3 regions of the Streptomyces sp. JL2001 genome follow, and region 2 is predicted to be linked to each of the others. Evidence: riboswitches for the same ligand, from Rfam matches in the RefSeq annotation. Region 2 holds a riboswitch; each other region holds the start of a gene.
The links. A riboswitch is a leader RNA that binds a small molecule or an ion and turns the genes downstream of it on or off. The one in region 2 is predicted to bind cyclic di-AMP.
Positions count from the first base shown of each region.

Region 1: linked by a shared signal. The riboswitch ahead of ACE1OA_RS16325 (M23 family metallopeptidase) and the one ahead of ACE1OA_RS20745 (transglycosylase family protein) in region 2 are both predicted to bind cyclic di-AMP.
Region 3: linked by a shared signal. The riboswitch ahead of ACE1OA_RS05805 (LysM peptidoglycan-binding domain-containing M23 family metallopeptidase) and the one ahead of ACE1OA_RS20745 (transglycosylase family protein) in region 2 are both predicted to bind cyclic di-AMP.

Region 1 is NZ_CP169421.1:3,683,657-3,692,881, forward strand. It holds gene ACE1OA_RS16300 (MFS transporter) at 3-1,448, shown strand; gene lhgO (L-2-hydroxyglutarate oxidase) at 1,536-2,735, shown strand; gene trmB (tRNA (guanosine(46)-N7)-methyltransferase TrmB) at 2,913-3,719, shown strand; gene ACE1OA_RS16315 (PrsW family intramembrane metalloprotease) at 3,846-5,156, shown strand; gene ACE1OA_RS16320 (aldo/keto reductase) at 5,261-6,205, opposite strand; gene ACE1OA_RS16325 (M23 family metallopeptidase) at 6,303-7,370, opposite strand; cyclic di-AMP (ydaO/yuaA leader) riboswitch at 7,382-7,529, opposite strand; gene ACE1OA_RS16330 (PP2C family protein-serine/threonine phosphatase) at 7,776-8,936, opposite strand; gene ACE1OA_RS16335 (MerR family transcriptional regulator) at 9,128-9,225, opposite strand, start outside.
Region 2 is NZ_CP169421.1:4,642,064-4,651,288, forward strand. It holds gene ACE1OA_RS20730 (globin domain-containing protein) at 1-249, opposite strand, end outside; gene ACE1OA_RS20735 (cytochrome P450 family protein) at 510-1,754, shown strand; gene ACE1OA_RS20740 (transglycosylase family protein) at 1,874-2,806, shown strand; cyclic di-AMP (ydaO/yuaA leader) riboswitch at 3,064-3,238, shown strand; gene ACE1OA_RS20745 (transglycosylase family protein) at 3,242-3,931, shown strand; gene eno (phosphopyruvate hydratase) at 4,223-5,509, shown strand; gene ACE1OA_RS20755 (FtsB family cell division protein) at 5,634-6,107, shown strand; gene ACE1OA_RS20760 (DUF501 domain-containing protein) at 6,220-6,765, shown strand; gene ACE1OA_RS20765 (exopolyphosphatase) at 6,762-7,676, shown strand; gene ACE1OA_RS20770 (NAD(P)/FAD-dependent oxidoreductase) at 8,045-9,225, shown strand, end outside.
Region 3 is NZ_CP169421.1:1,327,406-1,336,630, reverse strand. It holds gene dxs (1-deoxy-D-xylulose-5-phosphate synthase) at 1-442, shown strand, start outside; gene ACE1OA_RS05825 (aspartate aminotransferase family protein) at 456-1,889, shown strand; gene ACE1OA_RS05820 (helix-turn-helix domain-containing protein) at 1,962-2,621, shown strand; gene ACE1OA_RS05815 (DUF6126 family protein) at 2,642-2,794, shown strand; gene ACE1OA_RS05810 (tyrosine-protein phosphatase) at 2,825-3,637, opposite strand; cyclic di-AMP (ydaO/yuaA leader) riboswitch at 4,029-4,185, shown strand; gene ACE1OA_RS05805 (LysM peptidoglycan-binding domain-containing M23 family metallopeptidase) at 4,188-5,147, shown strand; gene ACE1OA_RS05800 (SGNH/GDSL hydrolase family protein) at 5,329-6,123, shown strand; gene ACE1OA_RS05795 (NADPH-dependent F420 reductase) at 6,315-6,974, opposite strand; gene ACE1OA_RS05790 (winged helix-turn-helix transcriptional regulator) at 7,051-7,401, shown strand; gene ACE1OA_RS05785 (STM4011 family radical SAM protein) at 7,585-8,469, opposite strand; gene ACE1OA_RS05780 (STM4012 family radical SAM protein) at 8,479-9,225, opposite strand, start outside.

The DNA.
Region 1 (9,225 bases), 960 kb from region 2:
TCATGTCCAGGGAGCAACGCGGGCCGAACGAAAAGCTCGGCACGGTTCTCGCCCTCGCGGGAATCAGCAACGCCGGCCTCGCCCGGCGCGTCAACGACCTCGGAGCGCAACGGGGCCTGACGCTCCGTTACGACAAGACGTCGGTGGCGCGGTGGGTGTCGAAGGGCATGGTGCCGCAGGGCGCCGCCCCGCACCTGATCGCGGCCGCCATCGGCCAGAAGCTGGGCCGGCCGGTCCCGCTGCACGAGATCGGGCTGGCGGACGCCGACCCGGCGCCCGAGGTCGGCCTCGCCTTCCCGCGTGACGTGGGCGAGGCGGTCCGTTCGGCCACCGAGCTGTACCGGCTGGATCTCGCCGGCCGGCGGGCCGGTGGTGGCGGGATCTGGCAGTCGCTGGCGGGTTCCTTCGCGGTCAGCGCGTACGCCACCCCCGCCTCCCGCTGGCTGATCACGCCCGCCGACTCCTCGGTGGAGCGCCTGGTGACCGGGCCGGGCGAGGAGCCCCTCGACGGGCCGGAGGCCGCGCTGCACGCGCGCGTCGGCCACAGCGACGTCGCCAAGCTCCGCGAGGCCGCCGAGGACGCGCGCCGCTGGGACTCCAAGTACGGCGGCGGCGACTGGCGTTCCTCCATGGTCCCGGAGTGCTTACGCGTCGACGCCGCGCCGCTGCTGCTCGGCTCGTACTCGGACGAGGTCGGCAGGGCGCTGTTCGGGGCGACCTCGGAGCTGACCCGGCTGGCCGGCTGGATGGCCTTCGACACCGGTCAGCAGGAGGCCGCACAGCGCTATTACATCCAGGCGCTGCGGCTGGCCCGCGCCGCCGCCGACGTGCCGCTGGGCGGGTACGTGCTCGCGTCGATGTCGCTGCAGGCCACCTACCGGGGCTTCGCCGACGAGGGCGTGGACCTGGCGCAGGCGGCCCTGGAACGCAACCGCGGTCTCGCCACCGCGCGCACCATGTCCTTCTTCCGGCTCGTCGAGGCGCGGGCGCACGCGAAGGCGGGCGACGCGGCCGCCTCGGGGGCCGCCCTGAAGGCGGCCGAGGGCTGGCTGGAGCGCGCGCGGGACGGCGACGCCGACCCGTCCTGGCTGGGCTTCTACTCGTACGACCGGTTCTGCGCCGACGCCGCCGAGTGCTACCGGGACCTGAAGCTGCCGCGCCAGGTGCGGCGCTTCACGGAGCAGGCGCTGTCCCGGCCGACGGAGGAGTACGTCCGCTCGCACGGGCTGCGGCTGGTGGTGTCGGCGGTCGCCGAGCTGGAGTCGGGCAATTTGGACGCGGCCTGCGCGGCGGGCACGCGCGCGGTGGAGGTGGCGGGCCGGATCTCGTCGGCGCGGACCACCGAGTACGTCCGGGACCTGCTGCACCGGCTGGAGCCGTACGGGGACGAGCCGCGGGTCATGGAGCTGCGGGAGCGGGCGCGCCCGCTGCTGATGGCACCGGCGTGAGCCGAAAGCATGACGTGACGCGTGTCCCAACGGGTTTAACCGGATTGTCAGTGGGTCAGTGCACTATCGGGGTGGGAGGTGGTGCAGGTGTCCGTTCGTGATGTCGACTGCGATGTGCTCGTGATCGGCGGTGGGATCGTCGGGCTGTCGACGGCGTACGCCCTGACCCGCGCCGCCCCCGGCACGCGCGTCACGGTCCTGGAGAAGGAGCACGGCCCCGCACGCCATCAGACCGGCCGGAACAGCGGAGTGATCCACAGCGGGATCTACTACCGTCCCGGCTCGCTGAAGGCGCGGTTCGCGGTGGCGGGCGCCGCCGAGATGGTCAAGTTCTGCGCGGAGTACGGCCTGCCCCACGAGGTGACGGGCAAGCTCATCGTGGCCACCGGGCGGGACGAGCTGCCCCGGCTGCACGCGCTCGTGCAGCGCGGCCGGGAGAACGGCATTCCGGTGCGGGAGCTGGGGCCCTCGCAGATCAGCGAGTACGAGCCGCGGGTGCGCGGCCTGGCCGCGATCCATGTCGGCTCCACCGGGATCTGCGACTACGGCGCGGTGGCGGCGCAGCTCGCCGAGTCCTCCGGGGCGCGGATCCTGTACGGCTCCGAGGTGACGGCGGTCGACCGGCGGCCGTGGGGGGTCGCGGTCCGCACGGCGGCGGGCCGGGTGGTGCGCGGACGGGTCATGGTGAACTGCGCCGGTCTGCACTGCGACCGGGTGGCACGGCTGGCGGGCGACGACCCGGAGATGCGGATCGTCCCGTTCCGCGGGGAGTACTTCGAGCTGACGGACGCCTCGCTGGTCCGCGGGCTGGTGTACCCCGTCCCGGACCCGGCGTTCCCCTTCCTCGGGGTGCATCTGACGCGGGGCATCGACGGCGGCGTGCACGTGGGCCCGAACGCGGTGCCGGCGCTCGCGCGGGAGGGATACGACTGGTCGGTCGTCCGGCCCGGCGAGCTGGCGGAGACGCTGGCCTGGCCCGGGTCCTGGCAGATCGCCCGGGAGCACTGGCGGTACGGGGCGGGCGAGCTGCGCCGGTCGCTGTCGAAGCGGGCCTTCACGGAGGCGGTGCGGCGGCTGCTGCCGGTCGTGGAGGAGTCCGGGCTGCGCCGCACGGCGGCGGGCGTGCGCGCCCAGGCGGTGCTGCGGGACGGCACCCTGGTCGACGACTTCCTGATCCGCGAGGCGCCCCGCACGGTGCACGTCCTGAACGCGCCGTCTCCGGCCGCGACGGCGAGCCTGCCGATCGGACGCGAGGTGGCCCGCCGGGCGCTGGCCCAGCTGGACTGACCGGGATCCGGTGCGGCCGGAGCCCCGGGGCCGCCGCACGAGCCCGGGACCCCCGGTCACGGCCACCGCACGAGCCTGCAGCCCCACGGCCACCCCACGGCGCCCCGTCCCGCGTGGGGCACGCTCCCCGGACGAGCCCCGGGCCACCTGCCGGACACGCCGTAGAATCGAGGCATTGTGTCTGAGTCTCGTGAAGCCACCGCGCACCCCACCGTCGAAGCCGCCTCGCCCGTCGAGCCCGTCGTCGCCCGGCGGGGCAGCCGGATGTTCGCCGCCGGGGAAGGCCCCCTGCCCGACCCCGCCGGATCGCACCACGAGCGGCGCATCCGCAGCTTCCAGCCACGCCGCAGCCGCGTCACCGCGGGCCAGGCGGAGGCGATGCTCAAGCGCTGGCCCGACTGGGGCCTCGACATCGACGGCCGGCGGATCCTCGACCTGCGCGAGATGTTCGGCGGGCTGCCCGTGGTCCTGGAGATCGGTTTCGGCATGGGCGAGGCCACCGCGCGGATGGCCGCCGCCGACCCCGGCACCGGCATCCTCGCCGTGGACGTCCACACCCCCGGGCAGGGCAACCTCCTCGGCCTCGCCGACCGGGGCGGGCTGGAGAACGTCCGGGTCGCCAACGGCGACGCGATCATCCTGCTCCGCGAGATGCTGACCGCCGACGCCCTCGACGGCTGCCGCGTCTACTTCCCGGACCCCTGGCCCAAGAAGCGCCACCACAAGCGCCGGCTGATCCAGCCGGAGTTCCTCACGCTGCTCGCGACCCGGATGAAGCCCGGCGCCGTACTGCACTGCGCCACGGACTGGGAGCCGTACGCCGAGCAGATGCTGGAGGTCCTCTCGGTGCACCCGGACTTCGCGAACACCGCCGGCGACGGCGGCTACTCCCCCCGCCCCGCGTTCCGCCCGCTCACCCGCTTCGAGGGCCAGGGCCTCGACAAGGGACACGTCGTGCACGACCTCCTCTTCCAGAGGGTCTAGGGAACGTCCCGTCGATCGTGCCGGGCTCCCGGCGTCTCTGATCCCGGCCTCATGATCCCGGCCTCGTCGACAAGACCCCCTGGAACTCCCTCGCGGGCTGTCACTCCCGCTGGTTAGGGTCGTACGGTGTCGAACCCCGTAGCCGTACCCGTGCCCGCCCGGGACACCGAGGAGCCCGCGTTCCCCGCCGTCCCGGACCGCGCCCACTGGCGTTACCGGCCCCGCCGGGCCTTCTGGCGCAGCAAGGTGGTCAGGGCCGTCACGGTGATCACCCTGCTCGCGCTCTGCGCCCTGGTGATCCTCGCGATGGTGCGGGAGGAGACGGGAACCGAGGGGTTCCTGGTGGGGCTGGGCCTGGCCGTCCTGCCCGTCCCGCTGCTGCTGGCCGCGTTCCGCTGGCTCGACCGCGCCGAACCCGGCCCGTGGAAGAACCTGATCTTCGCCTTCGCCTGGGGCGCGTTCGCCGCGGCGCTCATCGCACTCACGGCCAACACGTTCGCGGTCCGCTGGATCGCGACCTCCACCGCCGACCGGGCCTCCGCGGACGCCCTCGGTGCCACCGTCGTCGCCCCGGTCGTCGAGGAGAGCGCCAAGGCCGCCGCGATCCTGCTGATCTTCCTGCTGCGCCGCCGGGACTTCACCGGCCTGGTCGACGGGGTGGTCGTCGCCGGGTTCACCGCCACCGGCTTCGCCTTCACCGAGAACATCCTCTACCTCGGCCGCGCCTTCGGCGAGGACCAGGAGATCGGCACGTCCGGCCTCGGCTCGATGACCGCCGGGACCTTCTTCGTGCGGGTCGTGATGTCGCCGTTCGCGCATCCGCTGTTCACGGTGCTCACCGGCCTGGGCTTCGGGTTCGCCGCGCTCGTCGCACGGCGCAAGCGCGTCCGGCGGATCCTGCTGCCGGTGGCCGGCCTCGTCCTCGCCATGGGGATGCACGCGCTGTGGAACGGCTCGGCCGTCTACGCGGCCTGGGGGTTCCTCGTGGTCTACGGCATGTTCATGGTGCCCGCCTTCGGGCTGCTGACCTGGCTGGCGATATGGAGCCGGCAGCGGGAGCTGCGCACGATATCCGGCCAGCTCCCGGCGTACGCGGCGGCCGGCTGGCTCTCCCCGTCCGAGCCGCTCGCCCTCTCCTCGATGCGGGCCCGCTCGATGGCCCGCTCCTTCGCCGCCCGGACGTACGGCCGGCCGGCCGCGCAGGCGGTCGGGGAGTACGAGGCCTTCGCGACCACGCTCGCGTTCCTGCGCCACCGCGCCCAGCGCGGTGACGCGGACCCCGACTTCACGGCGCGCGAGCAGGAACTGCTCCACCACCTCTGGCAGCGCAGGGCCGTCGCCTCGCCCGCGCTGACCTACGCGGCGCGGGCGACCGGCCGGGTCTGGTCGCCGCCCCAGTACCTGGACTACGGCGGCTACAACCCGTACCGCAGCTGAGGAAACCGTCCCGTCGGATCCATCCCGGTCTCCCGGGCAGGACCTGAGGCGCCGGCCCCCGACCCGGCCGACGCCCCCGATGCCCCGACCCGCGGGGCGAACGCTCAGGCGGAGGCCGCGTCCAGCGCCGCCAGCTCCGCCTCGTCGAGCACCAGGTCCGCGACCGCTACCAGGGCCGGCAGCTGCTCGACCGTACGCGCCGAGGCGATCGGCGCCGCGACGGTCGGCCGGGCCGCGAGCCAGGCCAGCGCCACCGTGGCGGGCTCGGCCCCGTGCGCGCGGGCCACGGCGTCGAGCGTGTCGAGCACCGTGCGGCCCCGCTCGGTCTCCAGATGCCGGCCCGCCCCCGCGGCCCGGGCGCTGTCGACCGCGGTCCCGTGCCGGTACTTGCCGGTCAGGAAGCCCGACGCCAGCGCGAAGTACGGCACGGCCGCGAGTCCGGCCCGCTCGACGGTGTCCAGGAGCTCGCCCTCGTAGGTGTCGCGGGAGACCAGGTTGTAGTGCGGCTGGAGCGCGACGTAGCGGGTGAGTCCCTCCGCCTCGGCGAAGTCGAGGGAGGCCCGCAGCCGCGCCGGGGAGATGTTCGACGCGGCGACGGCACGGACCTTGCCGTCCTTCACCAGCTGGTCGAGCGCGGTGACGATCTCCTCGACGGGCACGGACTCGTCGTCGAAGTGCGTGTAGTACAGGTCGATGTGGTCGGTGCCGAGCCGGCGCAGGGACTCCTCGGCCGCCGCCTTGATCGTGACGGGCGCGAGTCCCTTGTACGAGGGGTGGGCGCCGACCTTGGTGGCGACGACTATCTCGTCGCGGTTGCCGCGCGACGCCAGCCACCTGCCGACGATCGTCTCGGACTCGCCGCCCTGGTTGCCCTCGGCCCAGGCGGAGTAGGAGTCGGCGGTGTCGACGAAGTTGCCGCCGGCGGCGGCGTAGGTGTCCAGGACGGCGAAGGACTGCGCCTCGTCGGCGGTCCATCCGAAGACGTTGCCGCCGAGCGCGAGCGGGAAGACGTGCAGGTCGGAGGAGCCCAGCGGGCGAAGAGAGGTCATGGGTCGGTGAACGACCTGCGGCGGGGCCGCTATTCCGGCGGTCCTGGCGCGGGGTTCGTCGCCAGGGCCGCCGCGGCCGGGGAGGTTCCCGGGAGGATCAGACCGACAGGCCCTTGCTCGCCAGCCAGGCCGCCGGGTCGACGCCGTCGCCGCCCGGGGTGTGGACCTCCAGGTGCAGGTGCGGGCCGGTGACGTTGCCGGTGGCGCCCACGCGGCCGATGGTGTCGCCGGTGCCGACCGACTGGCCCACGCTGACGGTCATCGAGGACAGGTGGCAGTACCAGACCTCGGTGCCGTCCGACAGCTCCAGGACGATGCGGTAGCCGTACGAGCCCGACCAACCGGCCGACTTGACCGTGGCGCCGTGCACCGCCTTGACCGGGGTGCCCGTGGGGGCCGCGAAGTCCAGGCCGGTGTGGTAGCCGGAGGACCACATCGAGCCGGACTCGCCGTAGGTCGAGGTGAGCGTGTACGAGGACGTGGGCAGCGCGTAGCTGGCGGCGAGCTTGGCCAGGCGCTCGGCCTCGGCCTTCGCCGCGGCCTCCGCCTCGGCCTTCTTCTTCGCCTCGGCCGCCGCCTTCTCGGCCGCGTCCGCCTGGGCCGCGGCCTCCGCGGCGGCCTTCTCGGTCGCCGCCTTCTCCGTCGCGGCCTTCTCGGCGGCGTCGGCGGAGGCCTGCTGCTGCTCGGCCTGCTGGAGGATGCGGGCGCGCAGCGCCTCGCCGGCGTCGCCGCCCTCCGTCTTGCGGTCGGCGCCGTCGACGGGCGCGCCGACGGAGGCCGTGAGCGCGTGCAGGTCGTTGCCGGAGCCCGCGGTCGTGTTCCGGTCCTCGTCGCCGGAGATCAGCGCGCCGACGCCGGGCAGGTCCTCGGCGTCCGGCAGGTCGAGGTCGGGCAGGGCTATGGAGACCGGCGGCTTCTCCTGCGCGGTGGCCAGGCCACCCGCGCCGACGGCCGCGATGACACCGACGCCGAGGACGGTGGAGGAACGGGCGAAGCCCGAGCGCTGCTTGACGACCCGGTGGCGGCCACCGGCCCGGCTCTGCTGGCGGAGGGTCTCCTCGGTGGGGTTCCACTCGCCCGCCGCGCCGTCGGGGTCGGTCCCGGCGGCACCCGAGGCACCGAACGCATGGAAGGGGGCTTCGGGGGCAGGGGTGTTGGACGCCACGGAGGCGTACTCCTTTCCTTCCTTGCCGCCTACCGGGTTAGCTGACGGGTTCGGAGCAGGAAGGTCTCCTACGGGCGCCCTCGCACAGGTGCGAGAGTGTCCGATTCACCCCAAGTGGTGGTTCCCCGGTTCCCTTTCGGGATTCGGCGCGTGCGCACGGTGCCGTCTCTTGCGACGACTGGGACGACCGCGCTGCGTTATCGAACGTTAATAGACACGGGGGTCCGATTCCAAGCTGTTCCCCTTGATCGTTCAAGAGATTGATGCACTACAGGGCGATTTGACCGCCGCTCAGGAGTCATCCGTTCGAGACTCCTTATCTGACGTTGCATCAATTGTTATCGCAGCGGTACCTCGCGACTACGCATGGTCACCCCGCCGGCTCTCAGGACCGGGATGGACGCCTCAGGGCACCACCCGCATCGTCCGGCGGCGCTCCGGCTGGCCCTGCACCGGGCGGCCCACGGCCAGCAGCGCCATGTCGTCCGTCGATCCGCCGCCCGTGTACCGGCGGACGTCGTCGACCAGCGCGTCCAGCAGTTCCTCCGGACCGGGGAAGATCCGCCCGGCCAGACGGCCGCCCGGCTCGTAGAAGGCGCCCGCCGCGTCGCGCGCCTCGGACAGGCCGTCGGTGTAGAAGAGCAGCGTCGAGCCCGGAGGGTAGGGGGTCTCGTCGGCCCGGTCCGGCCAGGCGGCCAGCTCGCCCATGCCGAGCGGCAGCGCGGCCTGGCTCGGCTCCAGATGCTCCACCGCCCCGTCCTGGAGCAGCAGCAGCGGCTCGGGGTGGCCACGGTTCACGACTCGAACGAGACCGTCACCGCGGGGGATCTCGGCCAGCACGGCGGTGGTGAAGCCCTCGAAGGCGTCCAGGTCGTCCCGGCGGGTCCCCTCCCGGGTCAGCGCCCGCTCGAGTCTCTGCGCCACGCCCTCCAGGGTCGCCTCCTGCTCGGCCGCCTCGCGGAACGCGCCGATCACGACGGCGACGGCCTCGACCGCCTCCAGCCCCTTGCCCCGCACGTCGCCGACGACGAGCCGCACCCCGTAGGGGGTGTCCTGGACCGCGAAGAGGTCGCCGCCGATGAACGCGTCCGCCTGCGCGGCCTCGTAGCGGGCGGCGATCTGCAGCCCGCCGATCCGCTCGACCGGCGTGGGCAGCACCGCCTTCTGGGCGGTCTCGGCGATCACCCGGGCGGAGGCCAGCTGCCGGCCGCTGCGCTGGACCACGCGGTTGATCACCATGGCCAGCGCGGAGACGGTGATGACCGTGAGGGTCTCGGTGGCCGAGGGCGGCTCCGTGGTGGTGCCGTTGTAGATGTGCAGCCCGACGCACGCCAGCACGGCCGCGATGCCGGTCAGCAGGGTCGTCAGCTTCGAGAAGAAGGGTGCCGCGATGAGCGGCGCGGCCGAGAACATCGGCGCCGCGGTGTACGCCGACGGGGTCGCCAGGTCGAAGACGATGCCGCCGAGGATGACGAGCGGGGGAAGGGCCCGGACGAAGCGGCGGGTCCGCTCACCGCGCGGGCGTGGGGGCCTCCTCGTGCCGTCACCCGCCGATCGCTGCCCCACCTGTGCTCTCCTGCCCGGTCCCTGCACGGCGACGGACCGTACCGCGCCCTCCCCAGCCTGGAGGCCGCCGCACGGTGCGGCGACCCCCGATGCTCCGATCGGAGGAGCGCCGGCCTGAGAGCGACCCTCCGCCTTGCGGTGCACCGCATCCGACGCCGTGCGCCGGCCCACCGCGGATCACGGGACAGCCCTTAGAGGTTCCGCTCCGCGTAGATCTCCATCGCGTCCCGGACCAGGAGCGCCGTGCCCTCACCGTGCTTGTCGTAGTTGGCGGTGAAGCGCGGGTCGT
Region 2 (9,225 bases):
CGCGGCGAGGAACTTGCGGTGGTCGCGGCCCAGATGCCCGAGGTACTCCGCGAGGGCCGGATCCTCCAGCCGCGTCACCACCTGGGTGAGCGCGGCGAAGAGCCGGTCGCGCTGCGGCCGCATGTCCTCGGGGAAGAGGTCGCGCACGCCCGGGTTGTGCCAGAAGAGGTGCGAGTAGAAGTACGTGACCGCGTGTTCGGCCCGTCTCTCGACGACGGCGAACGTACTCCTGAGCAACTGAGGGTCCACTCGGGAGAATCTAGGCCACCCGCCTTCACGACATCGCCACATCTCCGCCGCAAGGGCGCGTCCTGCGGCTGAGGTCGGGCGCCGGCCGGCCTCGCGGTGCCGTCGCCGGCCGGTCCCGCGGTGCCGTTCCGTCCGCCCGGACGGGAGCTGTTCAGCGGGCCCGTGGCGGTGGCGCGGAGCCGTCGGGCGGTGGGTCGCGGTGTACCGCGGGGGAACCTGCCGGGGGGTCGTGCGCGGCCGGGCCGGATAGTGTCGGGGCCATGCACGACCAGCCCCCCGCGCCCGCGCCCGAGCTCTTCACCTGGGAGTTCGCGAGCGATCCGTACCCCGCCTACGCCTGGCTGCGGGAGCACGCGCCCGTGCACCGGGCGACCCTGCCCAGCGGGGTCGAGGCGTGGCTGGTGACGCGTTACGCGGACGCCCGGCAGGCCCTGGCCGACCAGCGGCTCTCCAAGAACCCGGCGCACCACGACGAGCCGGCTCACGCCAAGGGGAAGACCGGGATCCCCGGGGAGCGCAAGGCCGAGCTGATGACGCATCTGCTCAACATCGACCCGCCGGACCACACCCGGCTGCGGCGGCTCGTGTCGAAGGCGTTCACCCCGCGCCGGGTCGCGGAGTTCGCGCCGCGCGTCCAGGAGCTGACCGACCGGCTCATCGACGGGTTCGCGCGGGAGGGGAGCGCCGACCTCATCCACGAGTTCGCCTTCCCGCTGCCCATCTACGCCATCTGCGACCTGCTCGGCGTCCCGCCGGAGGACCAGGACGACTTCCGGGACTGGGCCGGGATGATGATCCGGCACGGCGGCGGTCCGCGCGGCGGGGTCGCGCGCTCGGTCAAGAAGATGCGCGGCTATCTGGCGGAGCTGATCCACCGCAAGCGCGGGGAGCCGGGCGACGACCTCATCTCCGGGCTCATCCGGGCCTCCGACCACGGGGAGCACCTCACCGAGAACGAGGCCGCGGCGATGGCCTTCATCCTGCTCTTCGCGGGCTTCGAGACCACGGTCAACCTGATCGGCAACGGGATGTACGCGCTGCTGCGGCACCCCGGCCAGCGGGAGCGGCTGCAGACCTCGCTCGCGGCGGGCGAGCGGGGCCTGCTGGAGACCGGTGTCGAGGAACTGCTGCGCTTCGACGGGCCGGTGGAGATGGCGACCTGGCGGTACGCCATGGAGCCGCTGACGATCGGCGGGCAGGAGATCCCGGCGGGCGATCCGGTGCTCGTCGTGCTCGCCGCCGCCGACCGCGACCCGGCGCGGTTCGCCGGGCCGGACACGCTCGACCTCTCGCGGCGCGACAACCAGCACCTCGGGTACGGACACGGCATCCACTACTGCATCGGTGCCCCGCTCGCCCGGCTGGAGGGCCAGACCGCGCTGGCCACGTTGCTGACCCGGCTGCCCGATCTGCGACTTGCGGCCGATCCGGCCGATTTGCGCTGGCGGGGCGGGCTCATCATGCGCGGATTGCGCACGCTTCCGGTGGAGTTCACCCCCTTGTGAACTGACGGGGCGTCATAACTGTGATATTTACGTGATCTCCGCTGCATCGACTTGTGACAGACGTTCGAATGCCGCTACGTTCACCGTCGTCTCAAGCAGTCAGGCGAAAGGCACTCCGTATGCGCTCCGGGAACGGACGACACCGCAGACCCAGGCAGGCCCCCGCGATCATCGTGGCCGCAGGCGTGACGGGTTCGGCCCTCGCGCTGCCACTGCTCGGCGCAGGGTCCGCCTCCGCCGCCGACGCGGCCACCTGGGACCGGGTCGCCGAGTGCGAGTCGGGCGGCCTGTGGAGCGCCGACTTCGGCAACGGGCTCTACGGCGGGCTCCAGTTCACCCAGGAGACCTGGGAGACCTACGGCGGCACGGCCTACGCGTCCCGTGCCGACCTGGCCAGCCGCTCCCAGCAGATCGCGGTCGCCGAGAAGGCGCTCGCCGCGCAGGGCACGGAGGTCTGGGCCACCTGCGCCCCGATCGCCAAGCTGACGAACGACGGCGCCGCCCCCGAGGTCGACCCGGGCACGAGCCCCGCGCCGACCACGCCGACCGCGCCCGCCAGCCAGGCGAAGCCGGGCGCCGCCAAGCCGGCCGGGACCGCCGCCACTCCCGGGGCGCCCTCCACCTCCACCACGCCGGAAACGCCCGATGCATCCGTTACGCCCGGTACGTCGGACTCGACGGGCGACCCGGGCTCCGTCGCCGGCGAGGCGGCCGGCCCGGGCAACGGCAAGCACCGCGGCGAGGCCGCCCGCGAAGAGGGCAATGCGGGCGAGGGGCAGGAAACCGGACGTCACGCCTCGCCGGCTGACGGACAGCCAGGCGGGTCGGCCGGCGAAGCCGGTTCGGAGGAATCGGGCACCACGGACACTTCGGGCGAATACACCGTCCAGCCCGGCGACAGCCTCTCCGAGATTGCACGGGAGAACGAGCTGCCCGGCGGCTGGACCGCCCTCTACGACGCCAACCGTCAGACGGTGGGCGCCGACCCGAACCTCATCCTGCCTGGTCAGAGCCTCGACCTGAGTGAGGAACCCGTGGAAACCCAGGGGTAGTTCGAGGACTTATGTCCGTTCTGTCCAAGTGAGACATGAGTCTCTTCGTCCCGCTTGGCGTGTCCTGTCCGCAAAGTTTGCTCCGATCGCCCCTCACCTGCGTAAACACCCCTCATGGGGGAGCAGGGAGGGGCGATTTGGCCGTTTTGGCCTTCTTTGAACTTCGTGAGGTCTGTGTCTACGGTCGGGACCGCTCGCCACCGCGGGCCCCGTCGACCGGTAACGCCGAATCCTGCCGCCGGCCGAGGGGAACAGTCGTCGCGCAAGCGCCGTAGGCAGGAGCGGGGGACCCAAGGTAAGTGCCGGTCCCGGCCGTTGAGACAGACGGCCGGAATCCCGGCTCGGGGTGAAGCCGCGTGCTCGTCACGTGGCCGGGCAACTCACATGGCCCGAACCCGACAGCTCACCTCGCAGGCGTCGGTGAGGAGAATTCCCATGCTGTTTTCCGCCAAGGGCAAACACCGCCGTTCCTCCAAGGCCACCCGCGCCATCGCTCTCGCCGGTGTGGCGGGCGTCGCCGTCGCCGCCCCGCTCATGACCGCCGGGTCCGCCTCGGCCGCGACCGCCTCCGAGTGGGACGCCGTCGCCCAGTGCGAGTCCGGTGGCAACTGGTCCATCAACACCGGCAACGGCTACTACGGCGGCCTGCAGTTCTCGGCCTCCACCTGGGCCGCCTACGGTGGCACCGCCTACGCGGCCAGCGCCGACCAGGCGTCGAAGTCCCAGCAGATCGCGGTCGCCGAGAAGGTCCTGGCCGGCCAGGGCAAGGGCGCGTGGCCGAGCTGCGGCGTGGGCCTGTCCGGCGCCGCGTACACCGGTGGCACCGCCGAGAGCGCCCCGGCGCCGGAGCGCAAGGCCGAGCAGCCGACCACCCGCAGCCAGCAGCGCACGGCCCCGAAGGCGACGCCGAAGAAGGCCGAGTCGAAGAAGACCGTCACCACCCCGACCGGCAAGAAGGTCAAGAAGGGCGACGGCGAGTACAAGGTCGCCGCCGGCGACACCCTGAGCAAGATCGCCGCCGCGCAGAAGGTCAAGGGCGGCTGGGAGAAGCTCTTCGAGCTCAACAAGGACGTCGTCGAGGACGCCGACCTGATCTACCCGGGCCAGCAGCTTCACCTGAAGTGACCCCGGCGGCCCGTGTGAGTCCGGCGGCTCACCCGGGTCCTGTGACCCTCCCGCGGTGACCACCCCGGCCCGGTGCGCCCTCCCCCGTGCGCGCCGGGCCGGGGTTCTTTGCGTTACCGATCGGTAGCTTCGGGTCCCTTCGCCCCTTTATGCATGCCCTCGGGTCCTTTTTCGTCCCAGGGGGCGGGCGCCCGGCTGGCCGGAGCCTCCGAGCCGGTTAGGCTCTTGTCGCAAGGCCAAGCGACCCTGCACGGCTCTTGCGTCACATCTAGCGTCACATCCCAGAAGGAGATGCTCGTGCCGTCCATCGACGTCGTCGTAGCCCGGGAAATCCTGGACTCCCGAGGCAACCCCACGGTCGAGGTCGAGGTCGGCCTCGACGACGGCAGCACCGGCCGTGCTGCCGTTCCGTCCGGCGCCTCCACCGGTGCGTTCGAGGCTCTCGAGCTCCGCGACGGTGACCCCAACCGCTACCTCGGCAAGGGTGTCGAGAAGGCCGTCCTCGCCGTCATCGAGCAGATCGGCCCGGAGCTCGTCGGCTACGACGCCACCGAGCAGCGCCTGATCGACCAGGCGATGTTCGACCTGGACGCCACCCCGGACAAGTCCTCGCTCGGCGCCAACGCCATCCTCGGCGTCTCCCTCGCCGTCGCGCACGCCGCCTCCGAGGCCTCCGACCTGCCCCTGTTCCGCTACCTCGGCGGCCCGAACGCGCACCTGCTGCCCGTTCCGATGATGAACATCCTGAACGGCGGCTCGCACGCCGACTCCAACGTGGACATCCAGGAGTTCATGATCGCGCCGATCGGCGCGGAGTCCTTCTCCGAGGCCCTGCGCTGGGGCACCGAGGTCTACCACACCCTCAAGTCCGTCCTGAAGACCAAGGGCCTGTCCACCGGTCTCGGCGACGAGGGCGGCTTCGCCCCGAACCTGGACTCCAACCGCGCCGCGCTCGACCTCATCCTCGAGGCCATCAAGCAGGCCGGCTACGTCCCCGGCAAGGACATCGCGCTCGCCCTCGACTGCGCCGCCTCCGAGTTCTACAAGGACGGCAAGTACGAGTTCGAGGGCAAGGCCCGCTCGGCCGCCGAGATGACCGAGTACTACGAGGAGCTCGTCGCCGCGTACCCGCTGGTCTCCATCGAGGACCCGCTGTTCGAGGACGACTGGGCCGGCTGGAAGGCCATCACCGAGAAGCTCGGCTCCAAGGTGCAGCTGGTCGGCGACGACCTGTTCGTCACCAACCCCGAGCGTCTGGCCCGTGGCATCGAGGAGGGCTCCGCGAACGCCCTCCTGGTCAAGGTCAACCAGATCGGCTCGCTGACCGAGACGCTGGACGCCGTCGAGCTGGCCCAGCGCAGCGGCTTCAAGTGCATGATGTCCCACCGCTCCGGCGAGACCGAGGACGTCACCATCGCCGACCTGGCCGTCGCCACCAACTGCGGCCAGATCAAGACCGGCGCCCCGGCCCGCTCCGAGCGCGTCGCCAAGTACAACCAGCTGCTGCGCATCGAGGAGATCCTCGACGACGCCGCGGTCTACGCGGGCCGCAGCGCCTTCCCGCGTTTCAAGGGCTGACGGCTTCACACCCGGCAGTTCCGGCCGTCCCCGCACTCGGTCCCGTACCGTGTGCGGGGACGGCTCTGCTTCCGCTACCGGGAAGCGCGCCCGGACGGAGCCCGGAACAGGGGAGGCGCAGACCATGGCAGCGAAGGACCGGGACCGGTTCTCGACCGCGACCCGGATCAGGCTGCTCGGCGAGCAGACCGCCGCCCGCGTCTACCGTTCCCAGACACGCCGCCAGGCGCGCCGCTCCCGGCTCACCGGCCGCGCGGCCTTCCTGGCCCTGATCGTCTGCTCGCTCGTGGTGGCGCTCGCCTACCCGATGCGGCAGTACGTCTCCCAGCGGAGCGAGATCGCCGACCAGGAGCGCCAGGCCGCCGAGGCCGCCGACCGGGTCGAGCAGCTGAGGGACGAGAAGGCCCGGCTCCAGGACCCGGCGTACGTCCGCCGCCTCGCCCGCGAGCACCTGCACTACGTCGTGCCGGGCGAGACCGGCTTCACCGTCAACGACCCCGACGCCGAGCGGGCCCGCCGCACCGAGCAGGGCGAGGCCGGACAGCCCTGGTACTCCCATCTCTGGGAGGGCGTCGACCACGCCGACGCGGCCCGCTGACCCCACGACGCGAGACAATGGCACCGCGCCGCGGCGCCCCGCGCGCCCGTCCGCCGGTCGCCCGACCACCGCACCGCACCGAACCGCCCCCGACGAGAAGACAGACGCAGGCATGCAAACGCCCCCTCCGCAGACCGCACGCACCGAGCCCACCGACGCGGACGTCGCCGCCTTCCAGGACCAGCTCGGCCGCCCGCCCCGGGGACTGCGCGCCATCGCGCACCGCTGCCCCTGCGGCAACCCGGACGTCGTCGAGACCGCGCCGCGGCTCCCGGACGGCACCCCCTTCCCCACCACGTACTACCTGACCTGCCCCCGCGCGGCCTCGGCCATCGGCACGCTGGAGGCCAACGGGGTCATGAAGGAGATGCAGGCCCGGCTGGGGACCGATCCGGAGCTCGCCGCCGCGTACCGGGCCGCGCACGAGGACTACATCGCGCGCCGTGACGCCATCGAGGTCCTGGAGGGCTTCCCGAGCGCCGGCGGCATGCCGGACCGGGTGAAGTGCCTGCACGTCCTCGTCGGACACTCGCTGGCCGCCGGCCCCGGCGTGAACCCGCTGGGCGACGAGGCCCTCGCGATGCTGCCCGAGTGGTGGGCCAAGGGCCCCTGCGTCACGCCGTGCGCCGACAAGGACGCGGAAGAGGAGGGGAAGTGACCCGGGTCGCGGGCATCGACTGCGGTACCAACTCCATCCGCCTGCTGGTCGCCGACGTCCACCCCGAGACGGGTGAACTGGTCGAGCTGGACCGGCGGATGACGATCGTGCGCCTCGGCCAGGGCGTCGACCGGACCGGCCGGCTCGCCCCGGATGCCCTGGAGCGCACCTTCGCCGCGTGCCGCGCCTACGCCGAGGTGATCCGGGAGCTCGGCGCCGAGAGGGTCCGCTTCGTGGCCACCTCCGCGTCCCGCGACGCCGAGAACCGCGATGAGTTCGTCGCCGGGGTCAAGGACATCCTGGGCGTCGAGCCCGAGGTGATCACCGGCGACCAGGAGGCCGAGTTCTCCTTCACCGGCGCCACCGGCGAGCTGTCCGGCACCGAGAAGTACCTGGTCGTGGACATCGGCGGCGGCTCCACCGAGTTCGTCGTCGGCAACCGCCACGTCGAGGCCGCCCGGTCCGTCGACATCGGCTGCGTCCGGCTGACCGAGCGGCACGTCCGCAGCGATCCGCCGGACGCCGCGGAGGTCGACGCGATCCGCGCGGACGTCCGGGCCGCCCTGGCGCTGGCCGAGGAGACCGTCCCGATCGCCGCGGCCGGGACCCTCGTCGGACTGGCCGGCTCGGTGACCACCGTCGCCGCGATCGCGCTGGGTCTGGAGGAGTACGACTCCGAGCGGATCCACCACTCCCGGATCTCCCGGGAGCAGGTCGCGGCCGTCGTCGAGCGGCTGCTCGCCTCCACCCACGAGGAGCGCGCGGCGATCGCCGTCATCCACCCGGGGCGGGTCGACGTCATCGCCGCCGGGGCGCTGGTCCTGCTGGAGATCATGGAGCGGACCGGGGCCCGCGAGGTCGTCGTCAGCGAGCACGACATCCTGGACGGGATCGCTCTCTCCGTGGCATAACGGGCGCCCGCCGACGCGGCCCGGGAGGGCCCGCGGGGAAAGTTCGTGAAGTTCTTCACAAGGAAAAGAGTCCCCGTGGGGGCCGCAGAGGGCCATTCGGGCCTCCACGGGCCCTGCGGGGACTCTTTCGTAGGTGCGGGGGCCGCTTCGCACCATGTTTCCATCGCGTGAACGCACCCTGTGGTTCAGCGTTAACGAGTGCTCTCCAGGCCAGTTCACAAGGGGTGAACAACGTCCGCCCCGACCCCGTGGTTCCTTTGCTGCCCATGACCTGGGTCACGTGGGGCGCGGAGTGTAGCAGAGGTACCCGGAGAGCTTGTGAAGGGGCGCACGAGCGACCCCCCTCGGAGGGGTGGATACTCGATGGCATGAGCACCACGGAGCGTCCCAGGATCCTCGTAGTAGGCGGTGGGTACGTAGGCCTGTACGCAGCTCGACGCATTCTCAAGAAGATGCGTTACGGAGAGGCGACCGTCACGGTCGTCGACCCGCGCTCGTACATGACGTACCAGCCCTTCCTCCCCGAAGCCGCCGCAGGCAGCATCTCCCCGCGTCACGTCGTCGTCCCGCTGCGACGCGTCGTGCGCGGAGCCGAGGTGCTCACCGGTCGCGTCACCACCATCGATCAGGACCGCAAGGTCGCCACGGTCGCGCCGCTCGTCGGCGAGGCCTACGACCTGCCCTTCGACTACCTGGTCATCGCGATGGGCGCGGTCTCCCGCACCTTCCCGATCCCCGGCCTCGCCGAGCAGGGCATCGGTATGAAGGGTGTCGAGGAGGCCATCGGCCTTCGCAACCACGTCCTGGAGCAGCTCGACAAGGCTGACTCCACGACCGACGAGGAGGTCCGCCGCAAGGCGCTGACCTTCGTCTTCGTGGGCGGCGGCTTCGCCGGCGCGGAGACCATCGGCGAGGTCGAGGACATGGCCCGCGACGCGGCGAAGTACTACACCAACGTGAAGCGCGAGGACATGCGCTTCATCCTGGTCGACGCCGCCGACAAGATCCTTCCCGAGGTCGGCCCGGAGCTGGGCCGCTGGGGCAAGGAGCACCTCGAGGGCCGCGGCATCGAGATCTACCTCTCGACGTCCATGGACTCCTGCGTCGACGGCCACGTCGTGCTGAAGAACGGCCTCGAGGTCGACTCCAACACGATCGTCTGGACCGCCGGCGTGAAGCCGAACCCGGCGCTCGCCCGCTTCGGCCTCCCGCTCGGCCCCCGCGGCCACGTGGACGCCCAGCCGACCCTCCAGGTCACCGGCACCGACTACATCTGGACCGCGGGCGACAACGCCCAGGTTCCGGACCTCGCCGCCCGCAAGGCCGGTGTGGAGAACGCCTGGTGCCCGCCGAACGCCCAGCACGCGCTGCGTCAGGCGAAGGTCCTCGGCGACAACGTGGTCTCCGGCATGCGGGGCTTCCCGCAGGCGGAGTACAGCCACGCGAACAAGGGCGCGGTGGCGGGCCTCGGCCTCCACAAGGGCGTCGCGATGATCGTCATGGGCAAGATGAAGATCAAGCTCAAGGGCCGTCTCGCCTGGTACATGCA
Region 3 (9,225 bases), 3.3 Mb from region 2:
GCCCGTGCCGGCCCTCGACCGGATCGGCGGCATGGACGTCCTGCTCCGCGACGAGGACGCCACCGTCCTGCTCGTCGCCGTCGGCGTGATGGCGGACGTCTGCCTCCAGGCCGCGGACCTGCTGGCCGGCCGGGGGGTCCGCTGCACCGTCGTCGATCCGCGCTGGGTCAAGCCGGTCGACGAGGCCCTCGCCCCGCTCGCCGAGCGGCACCGGCTCGTCGCGGTCGTCGAGGACAACAGCCGGACCGGCGGGGTCGGCGCCGCCGTCGGCCAGGCCCTGCGCGACGCCGGCGTCGACGTCCCGCTGCGCACCTTCGGCATCCCCGAGCAGTTCCTCGCGCACGCCAAGCGCAGCGAGGTGCTGGCCGACCTCGGGCTCACCCCGGTGGAGGTCGCCGGACGGATCAGCGCCGCCCTGGCGCACCGGAAGAACGGTCAGTGAGGGAGAGGGCCCGATGAGCGAGGAGTCAGAACCCGTGGTGAGCGAGGAGCCCGTCCCGGTGGCCGGCAAGGAATTCGACCTGACGGCCCTGCTGGCCGAGCGGGGCGCCGAGCGGTACGAGCTGCATGCCGCGTACCTGAACCACCAGCTCCCGCGCATGCTCCACACCATCGGCTTCGACAAGGTCTACGAGCGGGCCGAGGGCGCCCACTTCTGGGACTCCGAGGGCGGTGACTACCTCGACATGCTCGCCGGATTCGGCGTGATGGGCCTCGGCCGCCACCACCCCGTCGTCCGCAAGGCGCTGCACGACGTCCTCGACGCCTCGCTCGCCGATCTCACGCGCTTCGACTGCCAGCCGCTGCCCGGACTGCTCGCCGAGCGCCTGCTCGCCCACAGCCCGCACCTGGACCGGGTCTTCTTCGGCAACAGCGGCACCGAGGCGGTGGAGACCGCCCTGAAGTTCGCCCGGTACGCCACCGGCCGGCCCAGGATCCTGTACTGCTCCCACGCCTTCCACGGTCTGACCACCGGTTCGCTGTCGGTCAACGGCGAGAAGGGCTTCCGGGAAGGCTTCGCCCCGCTGCTGCCCGACACCGCGATCGCGCTCGGCGACCTCGACGCGCTGGAGCGGGAGCTGCGCCGGGGAGACGTGGCCGCCTTCGTCGTCGAGCCGATCCAGGGCAAGGGCGTGCACGAGTCGCCCCCCGGCTTCCTGCGCGCGGCCCAGGACCTCCTGCACCGGCACGGGGCCCTGCTGATCGCGGACGAGGTGCAGACGGGCCTCGGCAGGACCGGCGACTTCTACGCGTACCAGCACGAGGACGGGGTCGAGCCGGACCTGGTCTGTGTGGCCAAGGCGCTCTCCGGCGGCTACGTGCCGGTGGGCGCCACCCTCGGCAAGGACTGGATCTTCAAGAAGGTCTACTCGTCCATGGACCGGGTCCTCGTCCACTCGGCCAGCTTCGGTTCGAACGCGCAGGCCATGGCGGCCGGGCTCGCCGTGCTCGCGGTCATGGAGTCCGAGGGGACGGTGGCGCACGCGCGCCGGATGGGAGACCTGCTGACCGCGAGGCTCCGGGAGCTGGTGCCCCGCTACGAGCTGCTGCACGAGATCCGCGGCCGCGGACTCATGATCGGGATCGAGTTCGGCCGGCCGTCCTCGCTCGGGCTGCGCAGTCGGTGGACGATGCTGCAGGCCGCCCGCAAGGGGCTCTTCGCCCAGATGGTCGTGGTACCGCTGCTCCAGCGCCACCGGATCCTGACCCAGGTCTCGGGGGACCATCTGGAGGTCATCAAGCTGATCCCGCCGCTGGTCATCGACGAGGCGGACGTGGAACGCTTCGTCACCGCCTTCACGGCGGTCATGGACGACGCCCACGGAGGCGGCGGACTGATGTGGGACTTCGGGAAGACGCTGGTCAAGCAGGCGGTGGCGCAACGGTAGGGTTTTGACTTTGGCTTTTGCCTCGGAGGCAAGAAATTTGCCTCCGAGGAAAGTTCCTGGCGGAATGGAGGCATGGAGCACCTCCACGAAGCACCGTCCCCGGACCCTGCCGAGCCGGGCACGTCCGGCGAGCCGGACGGCGTCCCGGACGCGCTTCCCGACGTGGCCCCGCAGCTGCGCGGGCTGCGCCGGCGCCGCGGGCTCACCCTGGAGGCCGCCGCGCAGCGGGCCGGCCTCTCGCCGGCCCATCTGTCCAGGCTGGAGACGGGCCGCCGGCAACCCTCGCTGCCCATGCTGCTCGCCCTCGCCAGGATCTACGGTACGACGGTCTCCGAGCTGCTGGGGGAGGTGCCCCCCGAGCGTGATCCGATCGTCCGGGCCGGCCGCTCCGAGCCGGTCGAGGCGGACGGCTGGATCTATCATCAGGCCGGCGGCCCCGGGCGCGCCCTGCAGGCGCTCCGGGTCCACGTGCCGTACGCCACCCGTACCGACATCGTCCGGGTCCATCCCGGCGAGGAATGGCTCCACGTCCTCGACGGCCGGGTGCGCCTCGCCCTCGGCGACGCCGTGCACGTGCTCGACCCGGGGGACAGCGCGCACTTCGACTCGCTCACCCCGCACCGCATCGGCGCCGCCACCCGCGGCGGCGCCGAGCTGCTCTTCGTCCATACCCTGATGCAGAGTCCCGCCGCCGAGCTGTGCCTCGGCGACGGGGCCCCGCATCCGCGCTGAGCCCACCGGAAGGGGCCGTCATGTCCGAAAAGTCCGCACCGATCACAGGTGAGGAGCGCGGCGAGGGCAAGTTCCCGAAGGGGCTCGTCCTGCGCCTCTTCGCCTACCTGGTGGCCGGCCACCTCTTCGCGGGCTTCCTCTATCTGCTCTTCGCGATGGGCGGGCAGAAGTAGTCCGTCGGGCCGGTCCGTGGGCCCTGCTTCCTACTGTCCGTCGAGCAGGTGCCCGCGCAGGCGCTCGCGCGTCTCGGGGGAGAGCTTCAGGCCCTGCGAGAGGTAGTCGTCGACCGTGCCCCAGGTCAGCTCGATCGTGTCGAACGCCGCCCGGATGTACTCCAGGCGCGCGTCGAACAGGGGGCTGAGCAGCTCCATCACCTCGGGCGCCATCGCGTCCGCGGAGGTGGAGCTGCGGCGCACCTTGTAGCGGCGGTGCGGGTCGTTCGACTTCAGGTAGTCCGCCTCGACGGCCTCGCGCTCGACGCCGACCGCGAGCAGCGAGATCGCGATGGAGAGGCCGGCGCGGTCCTTGCCGGCCGCGCAGTGCATCAGGGCGGGGATGCTGTCCTCGGCCATGGAGTGCAGGATCCGGCTGTGCTCGGCGGTGCGCTCCACAATCATCTTCCGGTACGAATCGGACATACGGTCGGCGGCCTTGCCGTTGCCGAGCGCCTCCCGCAGCTGCTCCAGCTCGCCGCCGCTCACCAGCTTCCAGAACTCCTTGCCGTCGGCCGGATCGTTGAGCGGGATGTTCACGTTCCGTACGCCCGGGAGCTCGACGTCCGGACCCTCGACCTTGCGGTCGGCGTGGTTGCGGAAGTCGAAGACCGTGTGCAGGCCCAGCGTCGTCAGGAAGGCCGCGTCCTCCTCGGTGGCGTGCGCGAGGTGGCCGCTGCGGAAGAGCCGCCCGAACCGAACCGACCGGCCGTCCGTGGTCGGCAGGCCACCGACGTCACGGAAGTTGCGTACCCCGCTCAGCTCGGGTTCGGTCGACGGGACCTGCGGCAGCTGCTGCGTCACGAGTGCTCCTGAGTGTCGACGATCTTTGATCGTGCGAGATCGGTTCTTGGTGCAATCATCCCGGCAGGTGGCTGGTTCGCACACCCCTCGGACGGGAATGGGTGTTCTGTCCGAATTGGGATATTAGAGATAACGCGCCCTGGTTACAGGGGAGATGAGCTGTGGCGCGTGAGCAGCGTCATAACTGTGACGGAACGTGCCTGATCGTCTTGGGCAACGGCCTTCTGGGCAAAGGGGGCCGAAGGCCCGTCATCCACGCAGGGTGACCGGAATTCCCGAAGAATTCCGGATCGGGGAATGCGGGGGGAAAGCGGTGGCTTGTTCGCGCCGACTCCGCTCGTCTACGGTCACCGTCAATCCGGTCGGACCGCCGAATCCTGCCACCGTCCGGAATTCGCACCCACCCACGTGTGGCAGGAGCGGGGGACCCAGGTAGTACGCCGATCCTTCAGGTCAGGACGGCTCGGGGTGAAGTCGCGCGAAGGCGCGACCGGACATCTCCAGTCCGAACCCGACAGCTCACCTCGCAGGCGACGGAGAGGAATTCGCCATGCCCGCGAAGGGTAAGCACCGCCGTCCCAAGGTCAACCCGATCAGCCGTGGATTCGTCGCCGCCGGCGCCGGTGGCGCCGTCGTCGCCCTGCCGCTCCTCGGTGCGACCGGAGCCCACGCCGCCGAGCAGGCCGCCCCGGCCCAGGCGCCGCAGCAGGCCGTCACCGCCGCGGCCGCCACCCCGGCCCAGGCCCCCGCCGCGGCCCCCGCGGCCAAGGCCAAGCCCCGTACCTACTCCGTCGTCGCCGGCGACTACCTGTCCAAGATCGCCGCCGAGCACCACCTCGCGGGCGGCTGGAAGAAGCTCTACTCCGACAACCGCCAGGTCGTCGGCGGGAACCCCTCGCTGATCTTCCCGGGCATGAAGCTCACCCTCGGCGCGAAGTCGACGGCCAAGGCCCCCGCGCCCAAGGCCGCCCCGAAGGCCCCCGCCAAGAAGGCCACCGCCAAGAAGGCGTCCGCCGAGACCCGCAGCTCCCGCAGCAGCGAGCGTCCCGCCGTCCAGTCCACGGCCCCGGCCGCGCAGAGCGCGCCGTCCACCCCGTCCACCGGCTCCGGCTGGGTCGCCCCGGTCGGCGGCGGCATCGGCACCCCGTACCGCGCCTCCGGCTCCATGTGGTCCTCCGGCTACCACACCGGTGTCGACTTCATCGCCTCCTCCGGCACCTCGGTGAAGGCCGTCGGCCCCGGCACGGTCTACTCCGCCGGCTGGAGCGGCGCCTACGGCAACGAGGTCGTCATCCAGCACGCCGACGGCACGTACTCGCAGTACGCCCACCTCTCCTCCCTCTCCGTCTCCGCCGGCCAGACCGTCGCGGGCGGCGACCAGATCGGCCTGTCCGGCTCGACCGGCAACTCCAGCGGTCCGCACCTGCACTTCGAGATGCGCACCGGGCCGAGCTACGGCTCGGACATCGACCCGCTGGCCTACCTCCGGGAGCACGGCGTCAACGTCTGATCCTCGACGCCCCGTCAGGCCCGGCACGTCACGTGCCGGGCCTCGGGGGTGTCGTGCCGACCCCGCGGAACCTGCCGCGTATTCCGGCTTGGCGCAATCTTGACCGGTGGCGTATCTCACCCGTCGTCAACCCCGCCCTACGGTCGCGTAGGTCACATCCGTAAGGGAAAGATGTGTTCTCGTGGCAGACGATTCGAGATCAACAGACGCGCACGTATTCGGGTCGTACGCGGCGATCGGTGACAGCTTCACCGAGGGCGTAGGGGACCCGGGGCCCGACGGGGCGTACGTCGGCTGGGCGGACCGTTTCGCGGTCCTGCTCGCCGACCAGCTGCCCGAGCACGACGCATTCCGATACGCCAACCTCGCCGTACGCGGCCGGCTCCTCGACCAGATCGTGGCGGAGCAGGTGCCCCGCGCGAAGCAACTCGCCCCCGACCTGGTGACCTTCTGCGCCGGCGGGAACGACATCATCCGCCCCGGCACCGACCCCGACGACGTCGCCGAGCGCTTCGAGCGTGCCGTCGCCGACCTGACCTCCGCCGTCGGCACCGTGATGGTGACCACCGGCTTCGACACCCGCGACGTCCCCGTACTGCGGCACCTGCGCGGCAAGATCGCCACCTACACGGCGCACGTCCGGTCCGTGGCCGACCGCTACGGCTGCCCGGTCCTCGACCTGTGGTCGCTCAAGTCCGTCCAGGACAGGCGGGCCTGGGACGACGACCGGCTGCACCTGTCGCCCGAGGGGCACACCCGGGTCGCGCTGCGCGCCGCCCAGGTCCTCGGCATGGACGTGCCGGCCGACCCCGACCAGCCGTGGCCGCCGCTGCCGCCGCGCGGCCCGCTGGAGGTCCGCCGGGACGACATCCACTGGGCCCGGGAGTACCTGGTGCCGTGGATCGGGCGCCGGCTGCGGGGCGAGAGCTCGGGGGACCACGTCGCGGCCAAGCGCCCGGACCTCATGCCTCTCTGAGGGCTGTCCCGTAGTCCGCGGTGGGTCGGCGCACGGCGTCGGATGCGGTGCATCGCAAGGCGGAGGGTCGTCCTCATACCGGGCGTGTTCGGGCGACCGGACAGCGCAGCGTGGTGCCGAAGCCGGCGTCGTGCGCCCGCCGGGGATTACGGGACAGCCCTGAGAACTCCTGACGAAATGCCCTGGACGCCTCACTCGCTCTCGGCTCGTGGACCTGTCGCATAGGCCAGCGGCGGCGCGATCGCCCATACGTCGGCCTGCTCCGCCACCCACAGCCCGATGAACAGCGCGGCGGTCGCCTCCAACAGTCCGGCGCGGTCCAGCCCGCCCCCCGCCACCGGCTCGCAGCCCATGTCCCGCACCAACGTGCGTGCCAGCGCGAGTGCCGCCTCGTCGTCCCCGCAGATCGGAACGGTCAAGGGCTGACCGTCGAAGACCGGCGGGGTCATTCGCCACACGCTCTCGTGACAGAGGTTGAATGCTTTGACGACGTGCACGCCCGGTACCGCCGCAGCCAGTCGGCGCGCTGCCGAGGGGCCGCCTTCCGTGAGCAGCCGGAAGCCGGGCCCGACCGGATTGGCGCAGTCGAGCAGGACCTTCCCCTTCAGCGTCGGCTGAAGCTCCCTGACGACGTCCGCTCCCGCGCCGTACGGCAACGCGGCCAGCACCGCCTCGCCGAAGTCGGCCGCCGCCTGCAGACTCCCGTGCCCCGCACCGCCCCCGATGCGCGTCGCGAGCCGCTGGGCCTTCTGTTCGTCGCGGCCTCCGACGAACACCTCGTGCCCGGCTCGCACCCACTGCGTGGCCAGTGCTTCCGCCACGTTCCCCGTACCCAGCACACCGATCTTCATCGATACGCCCCTTTCCGTATCCGCTCCAACCGCTTTCGGGACGACACTAGGAAATCCGTCAGGCACCATTTGGTAAGTGACGACCGACGCCTACCTCGCCGACTGCCGCGCCCGCCTCGCCTTCGACCTCCTCTCCAACACCTGGAACGCCGTGCTGATCTGGGTCCTGCGGGACGGTCCCCAACGCCCCGGCGAACTACGCGAGCGCATCGGCGGCATCAGCCCCAAGGTCCTGACCGAGACGCTGAGGCGGCTGGAGTTCAACGGGCTGGTGACACGGAACGCCTATGCCGAAGCGCCGCCCCGTGTCGAGTACGAACTCACCGCTTTGGGACGCACGTTGCTCGGCCCGATCGACGCATTCGGCGCGTGGGCCTTCGAGCACGGTGATGAGGTCATGGCCGCCCAGGAACGAATAGGCGGGTGAGTTCCGGCCCGTGACCTCCTCTGCACGCGTCGACGCACTTTCATCGGGATGAGTGCGAGCGCCGCCGGCAGATCAGCGCGCATCCCAGAGTGCGTCCCGTCGTGGATCCCCCTTCAACGCCCGGATGTGCGAGCCGTCGACCGCAGCACGGGAGAAGCCCAGAGATCATTTCGTGGGGAGTTCTTAGGGGCGCGTGAGCAGTCGTACCGGCGCGGGGAGCGGCGGCACGGAGGCCGGGATCCGCTCCAGGACACCGCCCGCGAACACGTCGTACAGCGGCAGCGACTCCAGGTGGACGTACCCGATGTGGCAGTCGCAGACGGCCAGGGGACACGGCCGGGGGCGCAGCGCCGACCGGTACGAGCCGTCGTAGAGATTGCCGAGCTCCGTCTTCACGAAGTGGCAGCGCCGCACGGTCCCGTCGCCGTCCACCGAGATCACCGACTCGCCGGTCCGGCAGGGGAGACCGGCCGATCGGTGCGGGTGGCGGCTGTACGGGAACAGGGGGTCGAGGGCCGCCCAGCCCTCGGCCTCCTCGTCGGTGTACGGGTGGCCCTCGGCCGCGTTGACCCACAGGTAGACCTGCGGCGGCAGCGCGGCGCGCAACCGCCGGGCGTCCTCCCGGTGGCCGGGCAGCCCGACCACACCGACGCTGAACCGGGTGCCCCGCCCGGCCAGCTCCCCGCACTTCGCGACGAACCGCTCGAACGGCGTCTGGCCCGGATGGTACGTGCACCACAGCGCCAGGGTGTCGGGGTCGGCCTCGGCCGTCCACTCGGTGCGGCAGCTCAGGTTCGTCTGGATCGCGACGCGCTCGACGTGCGGGAGCCGGGAGAGCTCGACGAGCGCGCGCCGGTACCAGGACCGCACCAGCCCCTCGCCCCACGGGGTGAAGAGGATCCGCAGCCGGTCACCGGTCCGTCCCGCGGCCCAGGCCGCGAAGCGCTCCAGCGCCGCCCGGTCCGCACGCAGCTGCTCGCGGCTGTCGCGCCGCTTGGCGAAGGGGCAGTAGGGGCAGTCGTAGTCGCAGGAGGCGAGCGGGCCTCGGTAGAGGATCGTCAGGTCCATCCCGGCCGCCTACTTCGGCTCGTAGGCGGCCATCGCCGCCCGCACGGCGGGGGAGAACAGCGCCGGACCGATGCCGTCGGAGTGCGCCAGACCCTCGGCGGACAGCCGGAGCAGCCCGTCGGGAGCCTCCGGGTCCAGCCAGCCGAGGGCCCCGAAACGCCCCAGCTCCTCGGGGAAGTCCGCGTACGGCGAGGACCCGAATCGCTCGGTGTACTCCGCCACGGGCATCCCGGCGGCCTGGAGCAGTGACTGCAGCAGATGACGCCGGCGTGCTTCCGCCGCGTCCACCCACCGGCCCACCCGGGCCCGGCCGAAGTCCTCGGTCCGCGTGTAGGTGTCGATGATCGAGCGGATCTCCCGCATGTCGACGGCGTAGTCGAAGGAGTAGTGCAGCGCCGAGGTGTACGAGCGGGCCCCGCAGCCCAGACCGATCATGCCGTCGGTCTGGCAGGCGTAGTCGTCGGAACCCTGCGGCGGAGCGTCGGCGCGACGGAACATCCGCATCGACACCTGCTCGTAGCCCCGTGCGAGCAGGTGGTCCCGGCCGTGGCGGTACAGGCTCAGCCGCTGCTCGTCCCAGTCCCGGTCGGCCTGCGGCGAGAGCTTGTCCAGCCCGGTCAGGGGGCGCACGTAGAGCGGGTACAGGTACAGCTCCTCCGGTCGCCACGCGAGCGCCGCGTCGAGCGAGCGCCGCCAGCTCTCCTCGGTCTGGCCGTCGATGCCGTAGATCAGGTCGATGTTGAGGACGGGGACGCC